DNA from 4 places in the Paenibacillus sp. JCM 9796 genome. Region 3 is predicted to be linked to each of the others. Evidence: riboswitches for the same ligand, from Rfam matches in the RefSeq annotation. Region 3 holds a riboswitch; each other region holds the start of a gene.
The links. A riboswitch is a leader RNA that binds a small molecule or an ion and turns the genes downstream of it on or off. The one in region 3 is predicted to bind cyclic di-AMP.
Positions count from the first base shown of each region.

Region 1: it holds a riboswitch for cyclic di-AMP, as region 3 does, so the genes downstream of both, ACZ439_RS25405 (KamA family radical SAM protein) here and ACZ439_RS18765 (TrkH family potassium uptake protein) in region 3, are expected to answer to the same signal.
Region 2: it holds a riboswitch for cyclic di-AMP, as region 3 does, so the genes downstream of both, ACZ439_RS10265 (stalk domain-containing protein) here and ACZ439_RS18765 (TrkH family potassium uptake protein) in region 3, are expected to answer to the same signal.
Region 4: it holds a riboswitch for cyclic di-AMP, as region 3 does, so the genes downstream of both, ACZ439_RS12340 (C40 family peptidase) here and ACZ439_RS18765 (TrkH family potassium uptake protein) in region 3, are expected to answer to the same signal.

Region 1 is NZ_AP043723.1:5,276,343-5,279,621, reverse strand. It holds gene ACZ439_RS25405 (KamA family radical SAM protein) at 1-1,167, opposite strand; cyclic di-AMP (ydaO/yuaA leader) riboswitch at 1,397-1,536, opposite strand; gene rpmG (50S ribosomal protein L33) at 1,573-1,722, opposite strand; gene ACZ439_RS25395 (hypothetical protein) at 1,750-2,229, opposite strand; gene fur (ferric iron uptake transcriptional regulator) at 2,566-3,042, opposite strand.
Region 2 is NZ_AP043723.1:2,147,750-2,151,056, reverse strand. It holds gene ACZ439_RS10275 (AAA family ATPase) at 1-504, opposite strand, end outside; gene ACZ439_RS10270 (polysaccharide deacetylase family protein) at 648-1,343, opposite strand; gene ACZ439_RS10265 (stalk domain-containing protein) at 1,473-2,309, opposite strand; cyclic di-AMP (ydaO/yuaA leader) riboswitch at 2,311-2,469, opposite strand; gene ACZ439_RS10260 (DUF6483 family protein) at 2,660-3,307, shown strand, end outside.
Region 3 is NZ_AP043723.1:3,867,301-3,870,607, reverse strand. It holds gene ACZ439_RS18765 (TrkH family potassium uptake protein) at 1-1,051, opposite strand, end outside; cyclic di-AMP (ydaO/yuaA leader) riboswitch at 1,122-1,272, opposite strand; gene ACZ439_RS18760 (CPBP family intramembrane glutamic endopeptidase) at 1,510-3,141, shown strand; gene uvrC (excinuclease ABC subunit UvrC) at 3,098-3,307, opposite strand, start outside.
Region 4 is NZ_AP043723.1:2,559,254-2,562,560, reverse strand. It holds gene ACZ439_RS12350 (response regulator transcription factor) at 1-317, opposite strand, end outside; gene ACZ439_RS12345 (response regulator) at 587-946, shown strand; gene ACZ439_RS12340 (C40 family peptidase) at 1,158-1,628, opposite strand; cyclic di-AMP (ydaO/yuaA leader) riboswitch at 1,632-1,769, opposite strand; gene ACZ439_RS12335 (BlaI/MecI/CopY family transcriptional regulator) at 2,123-2,539, shown strand; gene ACZ439_RS12330 (M56 family metallopeptidase) at 2,543-3,307, shown strand, end outside.

The sequences.
Region 1 (3,279 bases), 1.4 Mb from region 3:
TCATCTAGCATGCGCTCGCGGCAGATCAGGGAGCTCATTCACCGAAATAACTTCATCGGTTTTCTTTTGGGGCTTCTGCCAATATTGATCGCTACCTGGCAGATCATCGAACCATGCCGCATCTTCAGGGCAATCCAACACCATGAACTTGCCGTATTCGTTATCCCGCGACTGGTGATATTTCAGATAGGCCTTTCCGTTATCAATAGCCAGAATTTCGATTTTGCCGGAGGTGTGACTCATGGATAGACGCACCCTTTTACCTAAGCCTGAAGTGCGCGCCTTGGCTTCTTCCACGATTCGGTACACTTGCTGCAGCGGCAGAACGAACTCGCGATTGCCGGCCACCGGACGATTGACGAAGAAATAATAGGGGGTTACGCCGGCCCATGACAGCTTATCCAGCAGCTCTGCCAATCGTTCGGGGTTATCGTTGATCCCTCTAAGAATAGGCGTCTGATTGACAACAATAGCGCCGGCTTGATGAAGAGCTTCAAAGCCTTTCTTGGCTTCGGCGGTAATCTCGCGAGGATGATTGATATGCGCCATCACATAAATCCGCTGGTTTACGTTTGAATGACGGCGGATGACTTCCAGCAATCGTTCGTCTTCATAAATCCGCATCGGATTAAAAACAGGTATTTTCGAACCGAGCCGTATAATTTTAACATGGTCGATTTCTCTTAACCGGCTCAGGATACTTTCCAATTTGGCTGTTGCCAGAATCAAGCTATCTCCTCCGGTAAGCAGCACGTTGTTAATTTCCGGATGACTCGCAATGTAGGCTAGACCGGGATCCATATCTTTCGTCGCTTCATGAACGTCATTGCGAAAGAGTCGCTTCCGGAAACAATATCGGCAGTATGCACCGCATACTTCAGAAACCAGCAAGAGAGCCGTAGTCCGATATTTGTGCTGGCAGCCCGGCACTACGTAATTGGTATCCTCATCGGAGGCATCCCAGCGCCCATATTCGGATAACTCCCCTTCATTAGGAATGACCAGCTTTCGGATCGGATCTTCAGGATCGTCCCAATCAATCAGGTTCAAGTAATAGTCGTTCACCCGAAATACAAACTTATCTGTAATCGGTTTAAGCTTCTTTCTTTCATCCTCAGGAATTTCCAGTATCTTATCAATATCCGTTATATATTTCGGCTGTGTCATATTTGCTCCTCCTACTACGAGTTTTTTCAAACCACAGACCTGATCTGTTCCCTCCTTTTCCTGGAATAAACGATTTGTGCTTTCTTTTAACAAGTAAAACAAAAAAGACCCGATCGAGACGAACGATATCGCAGCATGGCGATAACCGATCGTCATTCGAAGGGTCTTCAAACAAACAAACAAAAAGACCCTGATCTCGGGTCAATAGATGCAGGTTAATGCATGTAGAAACTTGACCCATCTCCTGCTGACGAGGTTAGCTGCCGGGCTCGGGAAAGATGGTTCCCTACATCGTTACATGATTCGCCCCAATTACATTGGTTCCCCCGCTTTCCGATTCGAAAACCGGAAATTAAGCGTACGTTTATGATATACAAACATTTTTGATAAGTCAAGGAAATATGTTTATCTGGTTTCCCGATGTAAGGTGTGTCTTTGGAGACGCGGACAATATTTGCGCATTTCCAATCGTCCGGTTTGATTCTTTTTGTTTTTTGTCGTCGTATAGTTACGATCTCCCGTTTCCGTGCAAGCCAATGTTACGATTACCCTCATCCTGTTCACCTCCTCTACAGTTGCCAATTACCTTGATTGCTCGTCCTCAAGCTCAACGAATATTTCCGCGCATCGTTGCATCAGCAAGCAGAAAGAACGGTTGTGTCCGATAAAAAATGAAGAAAGATCGTACCGGTTCCGGCGCGGCTCCCATGTTACAAACAGACGGTGTCTCATCCGTGTCAGGGCCAGCTGTACGAATCGATCCGCTGTCGCCGAGCCGGTGATGGTTATATACGCATAAAGCGAATGATCTTCAGGTTCATCCAATAAACTTACGCCCGCGCAAGAAAATTCCGTCTGGATGCGCGTCCGCTTAAGGAGGGTAAGAGCCATGAGCAGTTCGGCATCTACCGGGGTATTCCCCAAAATAACGGTTTGTTTGGGACGCTTTCTTGGCTTCGCTCGCTGCACCCAACAGGCCAATTCCTGTTCCCGGCGTTGCCATTGTGTCTGGGAGTGATGACTAATGATCGTCTCATCATCGTTTTGCGTGCTCTTCTTCAATGTCACACCCCCCATGTAAACCGCTATAAACCCAGCACGCAGTCAGTTCCCTGACCGGATGTTAGCATTTTTGTCACTACAACTTGGACCGGGGCCGTTCACGACAATAATATTTGTAAATTTTACGATTACTCTACATCATACCTTAACCTTAACGGCCAGTCAACTGCAAAGCTTGAAGTTTTTACCTCGCCGACGAGTTTAGGCTGATTTTTCCAGCTCCATAGATCCTCTCGGTCTTCCGGTAACTTCGCAACGGTTATGCAGGCGGGTCTTCTCCTGCACAACAAAAAGAAGTCTTTCCAAGATCGAAAGACTCCCCGTCAGCAAGGTATTTTAAGATATTGCCTTGCTTGCTCTTTTACATTCGCTACTTTTGCAGGTGTGATAGGTGCCCATGAAGTCGAGACGATGATCCGTTACTTTAAAGCCATATTCTTGTTGAAGTCGATTCTCCAATTCAAGCAGCCAATCGTCTTTGATTTCCTTGAGCGCCCCGCATACCGTGCAAATCAAATGATGGTGCATATGCGTATGTTCTTCGCTGCGGAGGTCGAAGCGGGCAACCCCGTCTCCGAAGTTCATCTTCTCCACGATATGAAGCTCGGCCAGCAGCTCCAACGTCCGGTATACAGTAGCCAGGCCGATATCGGGATATTTGTCTTTCACGAGCATATACACATCCTCGGCGCTCAGATGTTCCTGCTCATTCTCCAATAAAACCCGAACCGTCGCTTCGCGCTGGGGGGTTAATTTATAGTTGCTGCTCCTCAACTGCCGATTGATTTTGTCGAGTTGTTCCAATACCATCATGGATGCACTCTCCTTTAGTCTCGACGCGCGTAAATTTTTTTATTGTCCGCGAAATGAATCTCACTATTTATAATTATTCTAATCTTATCGCAATTCTAAGTAAGAAGCAATGGAATTGATTATTCAATTGTCCGCATGAGGCGGAAGATGACAAACACATCGGTCGAACATCATCGCAGCGAGAGCCCCGATTCAGTCCGCTGCATAATCTACAATAATCCGTTGTTCGGTCATGGT
Region 2 (3,307 bases), 1.7 Mb from region 3:
ATCCAAGATGTAGAGACCGTTGCCTCCGAAACGATGGACGAATGCGGAGAAGAATGACTCTCCGTGCGACTGCTCATGAAGCGACTTGCCGCCATAGGAGTCGATGATGCGTCTTCCGTACGAAAATTCGCTATCCAATTGGTCGATATTCGTCGCCAAATTGTAATAAGTTTCAGCTCGAAAAAAGAATCCGTCTCTCGGTTTAGTCACGCCCCGAACCAAGCGGATGTAACGATAAAGCTCCGAATGGGAATCACGCGTCGAAAACGCAAAATTTAATGTGCCGCCTTCGGGATTAAAACCCCAGGCAATAGCAATCGCCTCCAGCAGCGTCGATTTGCCGGTTCCGTTCTCTCCGATGATATAAGTAACTTTGGGGTGAAGCTTTAACCCGGAGAAATCACGCAGAGCGGAAAGGTGGAACGGATAACGGGTGAAGGAAGGCACTTTATCCCGAAGCAGTTCGATGCTGCGGATATACGGGTCCTTGGTGGCGGTCGCCATCATGTATCAACTCCAGACAGGAACGTATGTACGCTTTTCTTCATTTATAATATCATAAATTATGTAATAATGGAAAACTAAAAATAAGTAACATGCCAAAGCTATTGCAAAGCCGGCCTCACGCACCAGTGGGCCGGCTTTATTTATTTCCGCGTCTTCGCGATAAGATCGGACACGGTTACGAATTGATAGCCTCGTGATTTAAGCTCCGGCAGAATCCGCTTCAAGGCTTCAACCGTTTGCGTGCAATCCCCCTCCAAATCGTGAAACAACACGATGTCGCCGTTGTGCACGTTCCCGAGCACCTGCTGAACGATTTTGTCGACGCCGGGCTTGCGCCAATCCTTCGTATCCATATACCAGGACCACATCACGACGGTCAGCTTATCTTCTTTCATCGAATGGAGCAGCGTGTCGTTATAAAAACCTCCGGGAGGACGAAACACGTTCGGCATCTGTTCCGTAATATCAAAGATGACCTCCTGCGTTTGGCGAATTTCCTGAATCAACCGCTCGGGAGGATAATTTTTCAAATAATGATGGTCGAACGTATGATTGGCAATTTCATGTCCTTCGTTCACTTCGCGAATGGCGATGGCGGGAAACAACTGCACCCGTTTGCCGAGTACGAAGAACGTACCCTTGGCCTGATAGTCTCGAAGAATATCGAGAATCTGCGGCGTATAAACCGGATTGGGGCCGTCATCGAACGTTAATGCGATCAGCTTCTGATCGGTTTGCACGTTCCAGACGACTTCATCGCTGCCGGGCGCCGCGGCGCTCGCCGTCGTGCAACAGAGCAGCAAGCAGAACATCAGCAGCATAACCTTCCTGAACATGTCACACCACCTCCGCCGGGATATTTACTTGTAGTTTCGGGCTAAACGCAGTGTGCTATCCACGAACAAAGGCAGGCAAATAAAAACAGCAGCCTCGAAAGGCTGCTGTTGTGGGGGGCTTACGGTTGCTTAAGAACCGAGAACGTACACTTTCACTTGTTGAATGCCGAACCGCGATGCTTGACTCGGGCTTTCAGGAACGAAGATGTCGATTTTGTTCCCTTTAATCGCACCGCCGACATCGGTGGCCGTTGCGTACATTCCGCCGGTTGGGAGCCCTGCATAGTTATATCCTTCGATATACACTTTGGAACCGAGGGGAATGATGTTCGGATCGACAGCGATGGTACCGAGCTTCAGCGTGTTACCCATATAATCCAGCGAGCCATACCCACCGTTCTCGCTTGGAGCAGCGGTATAGGCAGTAGCCTTCGCTTCAATGACTTTCACATAATTTTTGGCGATCGTCTTGGGACGATACCATGCCGGAGCGTGGTATTTGCCGTCCGTACCGAGAATGGCGATCCGGTTGTTCGCATCCCATTGGGTGGTCTTGCCGAACGTTTCGGCAAGCAGACGGAACGGGACATAGACGCGGCCGTTCACCATTTTCACCGGATGTTCGATTGAAGCGGTTTGGTTATTAACGCTGATGACTTGTTCCCCGGTTGTGACCGATAAGGTCGTATCGCCGCTGCTGATCGCAACGTGAATTTGCGAGCCTTCCTGCTGCCAAGTCAGTTTATAGCCGAGTTTTTCGGCGATTGTCCGCGCAGGAACATGAAGCTTCGAGTTGCCGTCCAGAAGCGGCTGGGCATCCGGGAAGTGCACCAGCGAGTCGTTGATCTGCACCTTGATATCAGTGGGCAGATTTAACGGAGCGGCGTGTGCCGGCAGCGCTGCGGACAAAAACGCAGGCAACATCAAGCTGCATGCAAGAAGCATGCTTTTGAATTTCTTATTCAATTGTATCCCTCCTGTCAGCCTCCGAGGTTAGTTGTCGGGTTCGGGAAGAGGATTTTCCCTAAGCTGGCCCGCGGCAATCGCGGAACTCAATTATTCACCCCATGTGATGCGTCCCCCGTACGTTCAGAAAATGAACTGTTCGATTCGGCTTTTAAAAACTTACCATAGGTTGCCGTAATGGTTCAATGCATAAATTCATCCAGTCACTTCCTGGAATTGTAAATCGCGATGAATTTCGGCCTGAATCGATGTCCGGAAACAGGATCGGTGGTACAATAAAAACCTGTTCCTGCAATCTGCGCTCTAGACTTGGGGGCAGGACGATCTGTACAGAAACGGAGGCATCAGACATGTATCAGCGCGATTATATTATAATGAAGCTCATCGAGCAGACGGCTCGGGTAGTCATGAAAGTTTTACATAAACAGGCGTTATCGTTCCACGAGCGTATGGAATTGTTGAACCATGCGTTAAGGCAGCTCGTCGGTTTGGATTCCAAGCTGCTGCAGGCGTTGTCGGTGAAAGATTTGCTGGTGCTCCTCTCGCCTGGCGGACATCCGGATATCGGGAAGGCGCTCGCAGCCTCAGACCTGCTGTTGGCCCGTGTCAAGGTACTGCAGCAGGAAGGGCAGATACAGGTCGGGAAGGCCGAGGCGCTTAAATGGCTTGAGCTGCTGCTGACGATTCGTAAGATGGAGGAAAGTGCGGACTTGCGCGAGGAAACGGAGCGAAGGATCGAGACTTCGTTGGAATTGATCGGTCGATCGGGCATGGAGGCCTCCCAGCTCGAACTGCTTGTTCCTTATTATGATGAGACAGGACGGCTTGCTAAGGCGGAAGATGCGCTTTTTCACTGGATCGATGAAGTGAAGGGGGATGCATGGAACGAGGGGCTTTCACGCGTACTGGACATCGGCATGGAGATGTACGAGCGCTGGCTGACGGATTCGACATTGCAGCTGGAAGACGGAGGGTTATCGCGGGAAGAAGTACGGCAG
Region 3 (3,307 bases):
GGTCTTTGCCGAGCCGGTTATGGAACAGCACGATATCCTCTTTCCCCCGGATCATCGCGATAATCGCCCCGATCAGCGTCGTGAACGTCGTCGTCTTGATCCCGCCACCCGTCGATCCCGGGGACGCCCCGATGAACATGAGAACAATAATGAAAAACTGCGTCGCCTGCCTCATGCCCGCGATGTCGATGCTGTTCGCGCCGGCCGTTCGAGGGGAGACCGATTGAAAGAACGAAGCCAGTATTTTACCGTTCCAGTTAAGCGTGGCAAGCGTCTTCGGATTCGTAAATTCAAAGATGAAGATGACGATGGCGCCGACCAGGATCAGAATGCCGCTCGCGCTCAACACGACCTTGGAATGGAGCGACAGCCGGCGGCGCTGCTTGTACTCCATCAAGTCGGACAGGACGACAAACCCGATCCCTCCTAATATAATCAACGCCATGGAGACGATATTGATCACATAATCGTCCGCGTAAGCCGTAATGCTGGAGAACTGGCCGGTAATCGGACCGAACAGATCGAACCCGGCGTTGTTAAAGAACGAGATCGCATGAAACACCCCATACCCCAGCGCACGCACCGGACCTAAATCGAACGACCACCGGATGGCGAAGATGACAGCCGCTGTGAACTCGATCGTCAACGAGTACACCAGAACTTTACGGATTAAGCGCACGATGCCTTCCATGCTGCCCTGATTCATCGCTTCTTGAAGAATGAGCCGTTCTTTCAGCGAAAGCCGCTTATTCAAGGCGAAGGCGAACAGGGTGGCCATGGTCATGAACCCGAGACCGCCGACCTGAATCAACGAAATAATGACAATCTTGCCGAATAAAGACCAATGAGTGCCTGTATCGACTACGGCCAGACCGGTCACACAGGTCGCCGAGGTCGCCGTGAACAACGCGTCCAGGAAAGGCGTCGGCACCCCGGACGCCGCTGACACCGGGAGCGTTAACAAGCCGGCGCCCGCCAGTATGATCAAGGCGAACCCGATGACCAAAATTTGCGGCGGGGTAAGCTCGATTTTTTTCGATTTGGATTTCATCCTGAACCTGCACCTTCTCAACTTTTTATGAACAACAAAAAAAAGACACGGGAAACCCAGTGCCATCCAAGGTTCCTGTAACACAAGCCTACGAGGTTAGCTGACGGATTCGGGTATACAGGCCCCCTATCCATGCGGCCCGTTACCCGGCCCTGCACGGAATTCACCCCTATGATTCATGGTTCCCCCGTTTTCTTGAAGAAATTCGGCTTCTTATTCAATTGATATGAATTATAAGGTTCTTTGGAACGAAGTACAAAGCTCTATTTGGCGGAAAAGGAAGGATTTTCGGAACATTACGATACATGACAGCGCTCTCAAACGGTGAAGTCTTCTCCTTGCTTGTTTTTTCCGGCGGTTTCTCGTGATATCATGAGATTACCCTATTAGCATGGATGGCCATAACGGAGAATACGATTAAGATAAGCTGTTACGATTTACCGGATAAGGAGTGTGTCATGCCCAACAAAGGTTCTCGTCCCCCCTTATGGCTGGCGGTCATCGGTCTTCTGCTGTACTTCGGGCTATCTTATCTCGCCCCGCTGATTCAGGACCACAACGATCTTGACGGGGAAGCACAGGCGGCGCCTGCCATTAGTAAAGCGGAAGCGGCCGACCTCGCGATCGCCTTCGCCGATCACAAATTCGGGCTCTCGCCCGGCCGCACGGCGGATACGTTGTTTCAATCGAACACGGTTCGCAGCGGGTACATCCAGAAGGAAGGCTTGGAGGAAGAGTATCGAAAGCGGTTCGAGAAGCGTTATCCAATCGATTATTACGAAGTGGAAATCCGCGATGGGCAAGCCACCTATTACATCGGGGTCAACTTCAACAACCGTCAGGTGATCAGCTATAGCGCTTCGAAAGCGCCGACGGCCAAAACCGAAGCGCGGCCGGCGGCGGAAACGGATGCGTCCTCGATCGCCGTAAGCGCCGTCCGCGATATGGGCTTCGATCCGGCTGCGTTCACACTGGCTGGCAGCGCTGCGGACAAACGCCCGCCCGGCGAATTCGTATTCGTCAGCAAGACGGAGCGGATCGGCGAAGCCCCGCTGGAGCTGCACGTGCAGACGGCGAACGGGCAAGCGGTGTCGTTCCGCCCGGCATTCCCGCCGCCGGAAAGCTTCACGCTCTGGCAGCAGATGCAGGACGAGCGGTCCGCTCTGATGACGCGGATCAGCTTGTTCGCATCGCTGCTGATGGCGCTCGCCGCCTTGATCCTCGTCGTACGGCAGCGCAAACAGATCGACTTCGCGCGCGGCGCGCTGCTGTCGATCGTGTTCCTGGCGATCTATGTGAGCAATAACTACAATCTGATGCCCGCCTTCCGTACGATGCACGGCAGCGGTCCTTCGGGGCCGGATGCGGTGTTGTACTTGTGGATCAGCAACATCTATGTGGCGCTGATGGCGTTGTCCTCTTACTTCGCCCTGGTTGCCGGAAGCCGGCTGACGCTTGACCGGGGCGAGCGCCCGTGGGCCGTATGGCGTGATGCGGACTTTGGCGGGCAAGTGAAGCAGGCGATGAGCAGCGGATATGTGATCGCCCTGTTCATTCTCGGCATCCAGCAGGCGTTGTTCTTCGCCGCCACCGAGCTGTTCGACGTCTGGGCCGTGAACGACCCGACCGATTCGGTGTACAATATGCTGCACCCCGAATGGTTTCCGCTGCTGGCCTGGTCTGCAGCCATCTCCGAGGAAGCCGTCTACCGGGTGCTCGGCGTGTCGCTTATGCTAAAGCTGACACGCCGTCCTTTCGTGGCGGTGCTTGTGCCTAGCGTCATCTGGGCGATGAGTCACACCCAGTACCCGGTATACCCGGTGTACACCCGGCTTGTAGAGGTGTCGGTCATCGGCATCGTGTTCGGTTACGCGTACTTGCGGTACGGCTTCCTGACCGCCCTGTTCGCCCACGCGGCGATGGACAGCATCCTGATGGGCTTCTCGCTGATGTACAGCGGCGACGACAGGCAAGCCGCCGTCGGCCTCGCGTACTTCTTCGCGCCGGCTGTCGTCGGTTGGCTGCTGCACAGGCTGCACGGGCGCTTCAGGCCTCGATCCCCGTCGAATCCGCCGCTGCGCCATCCGTAATCGGGTCGGCGCTATCGCTTGCGCCGGGCCCGGCTTCGGCTCCTTCGGCGGGGCGGTTCAAGGAAGCGAGAATGTGCTGCGCCAGCTTTTCCCCGATACCGAGAGGCTTGAAGTCTTCGACTTGAGCCTCTTTTATTTTTTTCAACGAGCCGAAGTGCTTCAAGAG
Region 4 (3,307 bases), 1.3 Mb from region 3:
TCGAACGGCTTCACGATATAATCGTCGGCGCCAAGCTCTAATCCTTGAATAATGTCGCTCGAGCCGCTTCGACTGCTGATCAGCACGATGGGGGCGTTGGAATAGCTGCGGAGCTCCGCGCACGTCTCCAGGCCGGCGGTTGCCGGGGGGCCGATGTCCAGCAGAATCAAATCCGGTTCGACCGCGTCGAACTGCGTAATCGCTTCTTGCATATCGGTCGCTTCGTACACGTCGAACCCGTCATCCGTAAGGGCGATGTTAAGTAAATTGCGAATCTCGGGCTCATCCTCCACAATGAGGATCTTCCGGTTAGCCACGTGCGGATTACTCCCTTCGCTCGACTTCTGTTGTCTACGGTAAGGCCCCGGCTGCTTCTTGCGAGCGTTGCTTCTCCGGAGCTTTACGAATTTTGTTGAAATATATCGGAAAAAGGAACGAGTTAAAGCTGAATTGATCTACTTTAGTCGGATTTTAATCGGAATTAGGTCTAGAAGCCTATATAATATGAGTATATCACAAAATTGGAAAATTTGGGTCGAAAACATAGAGCGGCGTACAGCAGACTCGGACAAAAGGGGCGATTCCAATGGCTAAGGTGCTTGTCGTGGATGATGCGGCATTTATGCGTGCGATCATCGGTGGAATGTTGAAAGAACTGGGACATGAGGTCGTCGGCGAAGCGGAGAACGGCGTTGTGGCGCTCCAGAAATATTGGATGCTGAAGCCCGATTTGGTTACCATGGACATCACCATGCCCGAAATGGACGGTATCGAGGCGCTGCGAAACATCATGAAGTACGACCGCAACGCCAAAGTGCTGATGTGCTCCGCAATGGGCCAGCAGAAGCTGGTCATCGAAGCGATCAGCCTGGGCGCGAAAGATTTTATCGTGAAGCCGATTCAGAAAGAACGCGTGATTAGCACGCTGCATCGCTTGCTCGGTTAAACCAGAAGAGCCGTTCTTCACGTCTAACGACGGGGAGAACGGCTTTTTTTCGCTGTTTGGATCACGGCTCCGCGGCTGCGGCTCCTTCCCGGAATAAAAAGACAGAAAGCCCTGGCGGCTTGTCCCGTAATCGACCGGCACGCAGGTGCGGGATCGTCGGTTCAAGCCGAGGGCTTTCCAGACAAGTGAATCGTTTACGTCTTAGCGATGGTTACTTGGCGTCGGTCATAACCTGCCCATATTGATCATCCGAAAGGATGCGACGGGCCGTTACATAACGCTTCGCATAATAAGAATCGGTCATCTTCGTGATCACAACGCCTTCGTTCGTGGCGGAGTGATAAAATTTGCCGTCTCCTACGTATACGCCGACATGAGAGATGCCTTTGCCGTCCGTGTTGAAAAAGACAAGATCGCCGGGACGGAGGTCGTTCTTCTCCACCGTGGTGCCGAGCTGGGCTTGGCCCTTGGAGGAGTGCGGCAGGTCGACGCCGAGTTTGTCGAACACCCAAGAAGTGAAGCCGGAGCAGTCGAAGCCGTTGGTTGTTGTGCCCGCCCATTTGTAAGGAGAGCCTAAACCTTCGTTAACCGCTGCGCTTAATGGGGTTTCAGCAAATACGCTGCCTACCGAAATCGTGCAAAACAGTGCTGCGGAAAAAACAAAACTGACAAGCTTCTTCAAAGAAGTTTCCCCTTCCAGAGCCTACGAGGTTAGCTGAAGGGTTCGGTTGAAGGTTCCCTATGATCACTCTGAAGCGAGATCAATTCACCCAAAAACTGGTTCCCCCGTTTTCTGCGCGCAGAAATTCGGCAATATTTTCTGTTTTATTTTCCAAGTACAGTTATTCGAGCAAAAGTGACGATATCCTTCTTTTGTCACAAACTTGTAATAAATACAGGGATTAAAACGAAACCGGGCGGGTATACTAGATAGATTGACATTGTAAGCGGATACATACAAATGCGGAAGCCGGGCCTTCCGTAATTTTTACACGTGCTTCGTGAACGATTGTCGGAACGCCTCGAAAGCTCGCGATTGCGCATACGAGGGCGGCCGATAGTATCGGTACGGTACCCAGGACCATGGAACAAAGCTGTATAAGACCCGGATTCATTGAGAGGATTTGACAACGCTTTATAGCTTCACTACAATTTGTAGTGTGGGGTGCGTGGCAAATGAAAATTCATAGCTTCAAGTTTTATGAGAAGGGCTTGAAACGGTTCTTCGGACCGCTGGAGTCGAAAGTGCTGGACATCCTGTGGACGCATCCGAATCAGTCCATTAAAGAAGTCCAGAAGAAGCTGGAGCAGCAGGATGAGCATTTGAACTTCAATACGGTCATGACCGTGATGAACCGCTTGGTCGATAAAGGCGTGCTCACGAAGAAACAGGCGGGGCGGGCGTCGGTGTACGAGCCGGTGCATTCAAAAGAACATTTTCTGGATATTCAATCGAGGGAAATTACGCACGAACTGCTCGAAGATTTCGGTCCGCTGGTTGTCAATCATATGCTCGACGCGCTGGAAGAGGCCGATGCGGAGATGATCGAGAAGCTGGAACAAAAAATTAAAGACCTGAAAAAGGAAAGATAGGCCATGTGGGAAAATCGGTCTAGAATGTTATTTGCTTCTGCGTTCGTCCTTGCGCTGATCGTGTGGGCCCAGATGGGGCTATATGCGGCTCATGTTCTGTTCGGCTGGTCGCTTCGGTTCAACGTCTTTGAAATTTGCAGCAGTCTGCTGCAGGCGCTCGGCTTCGATTCGGTGACGCCGCTGCTTAGCGTGCTGGTCGCTTCTACGTTCGGCTTAAGCCTCTGGATCTGGGCGAAGCAAGTCTGCTTGTCGAGGCGGAAGCTGCTCGCTTCCCGGCATGAGCGGTCGACGCAGGAGCTGAACGCCCGGTTCAGCGCGGACAAGCCTGATCTGCTGGTCGTCATGTGCGCGGAGCCGATCGCGCTGACGCTCGGATTGTTCCGGCCGAAGATCATCTTATCGACCGGATTGCTGAAGCTGCTCGATCGCGATGAGCTGGAAGCGGTCGTGTACCACGAGCAGTATCACCGGAATCATCGAGATCCGCTGAAGACGTTCTTGCTGCACCTCGCTTGTTCGGTCATGCGTTATATCCCGATTCTGCGCTGGTGTTACCATCATTATAAGATTGCGCGGGAGATATTGGCCGATCGCGAGGCGATGGCGGTCATGGGATCGCCGGCGAGCTTGGGGAGCGCCTTGTTGAAGCTGATGAAGAAGAGGGAGCGGACCGCTTCGATGGACTTCGCGTACGTCTCTTTCGCAGATACCTCGATTAACTACCGGATCCGGCAAATTCTCGATCCGCAAGGCGAGCCTTCGCTGGGA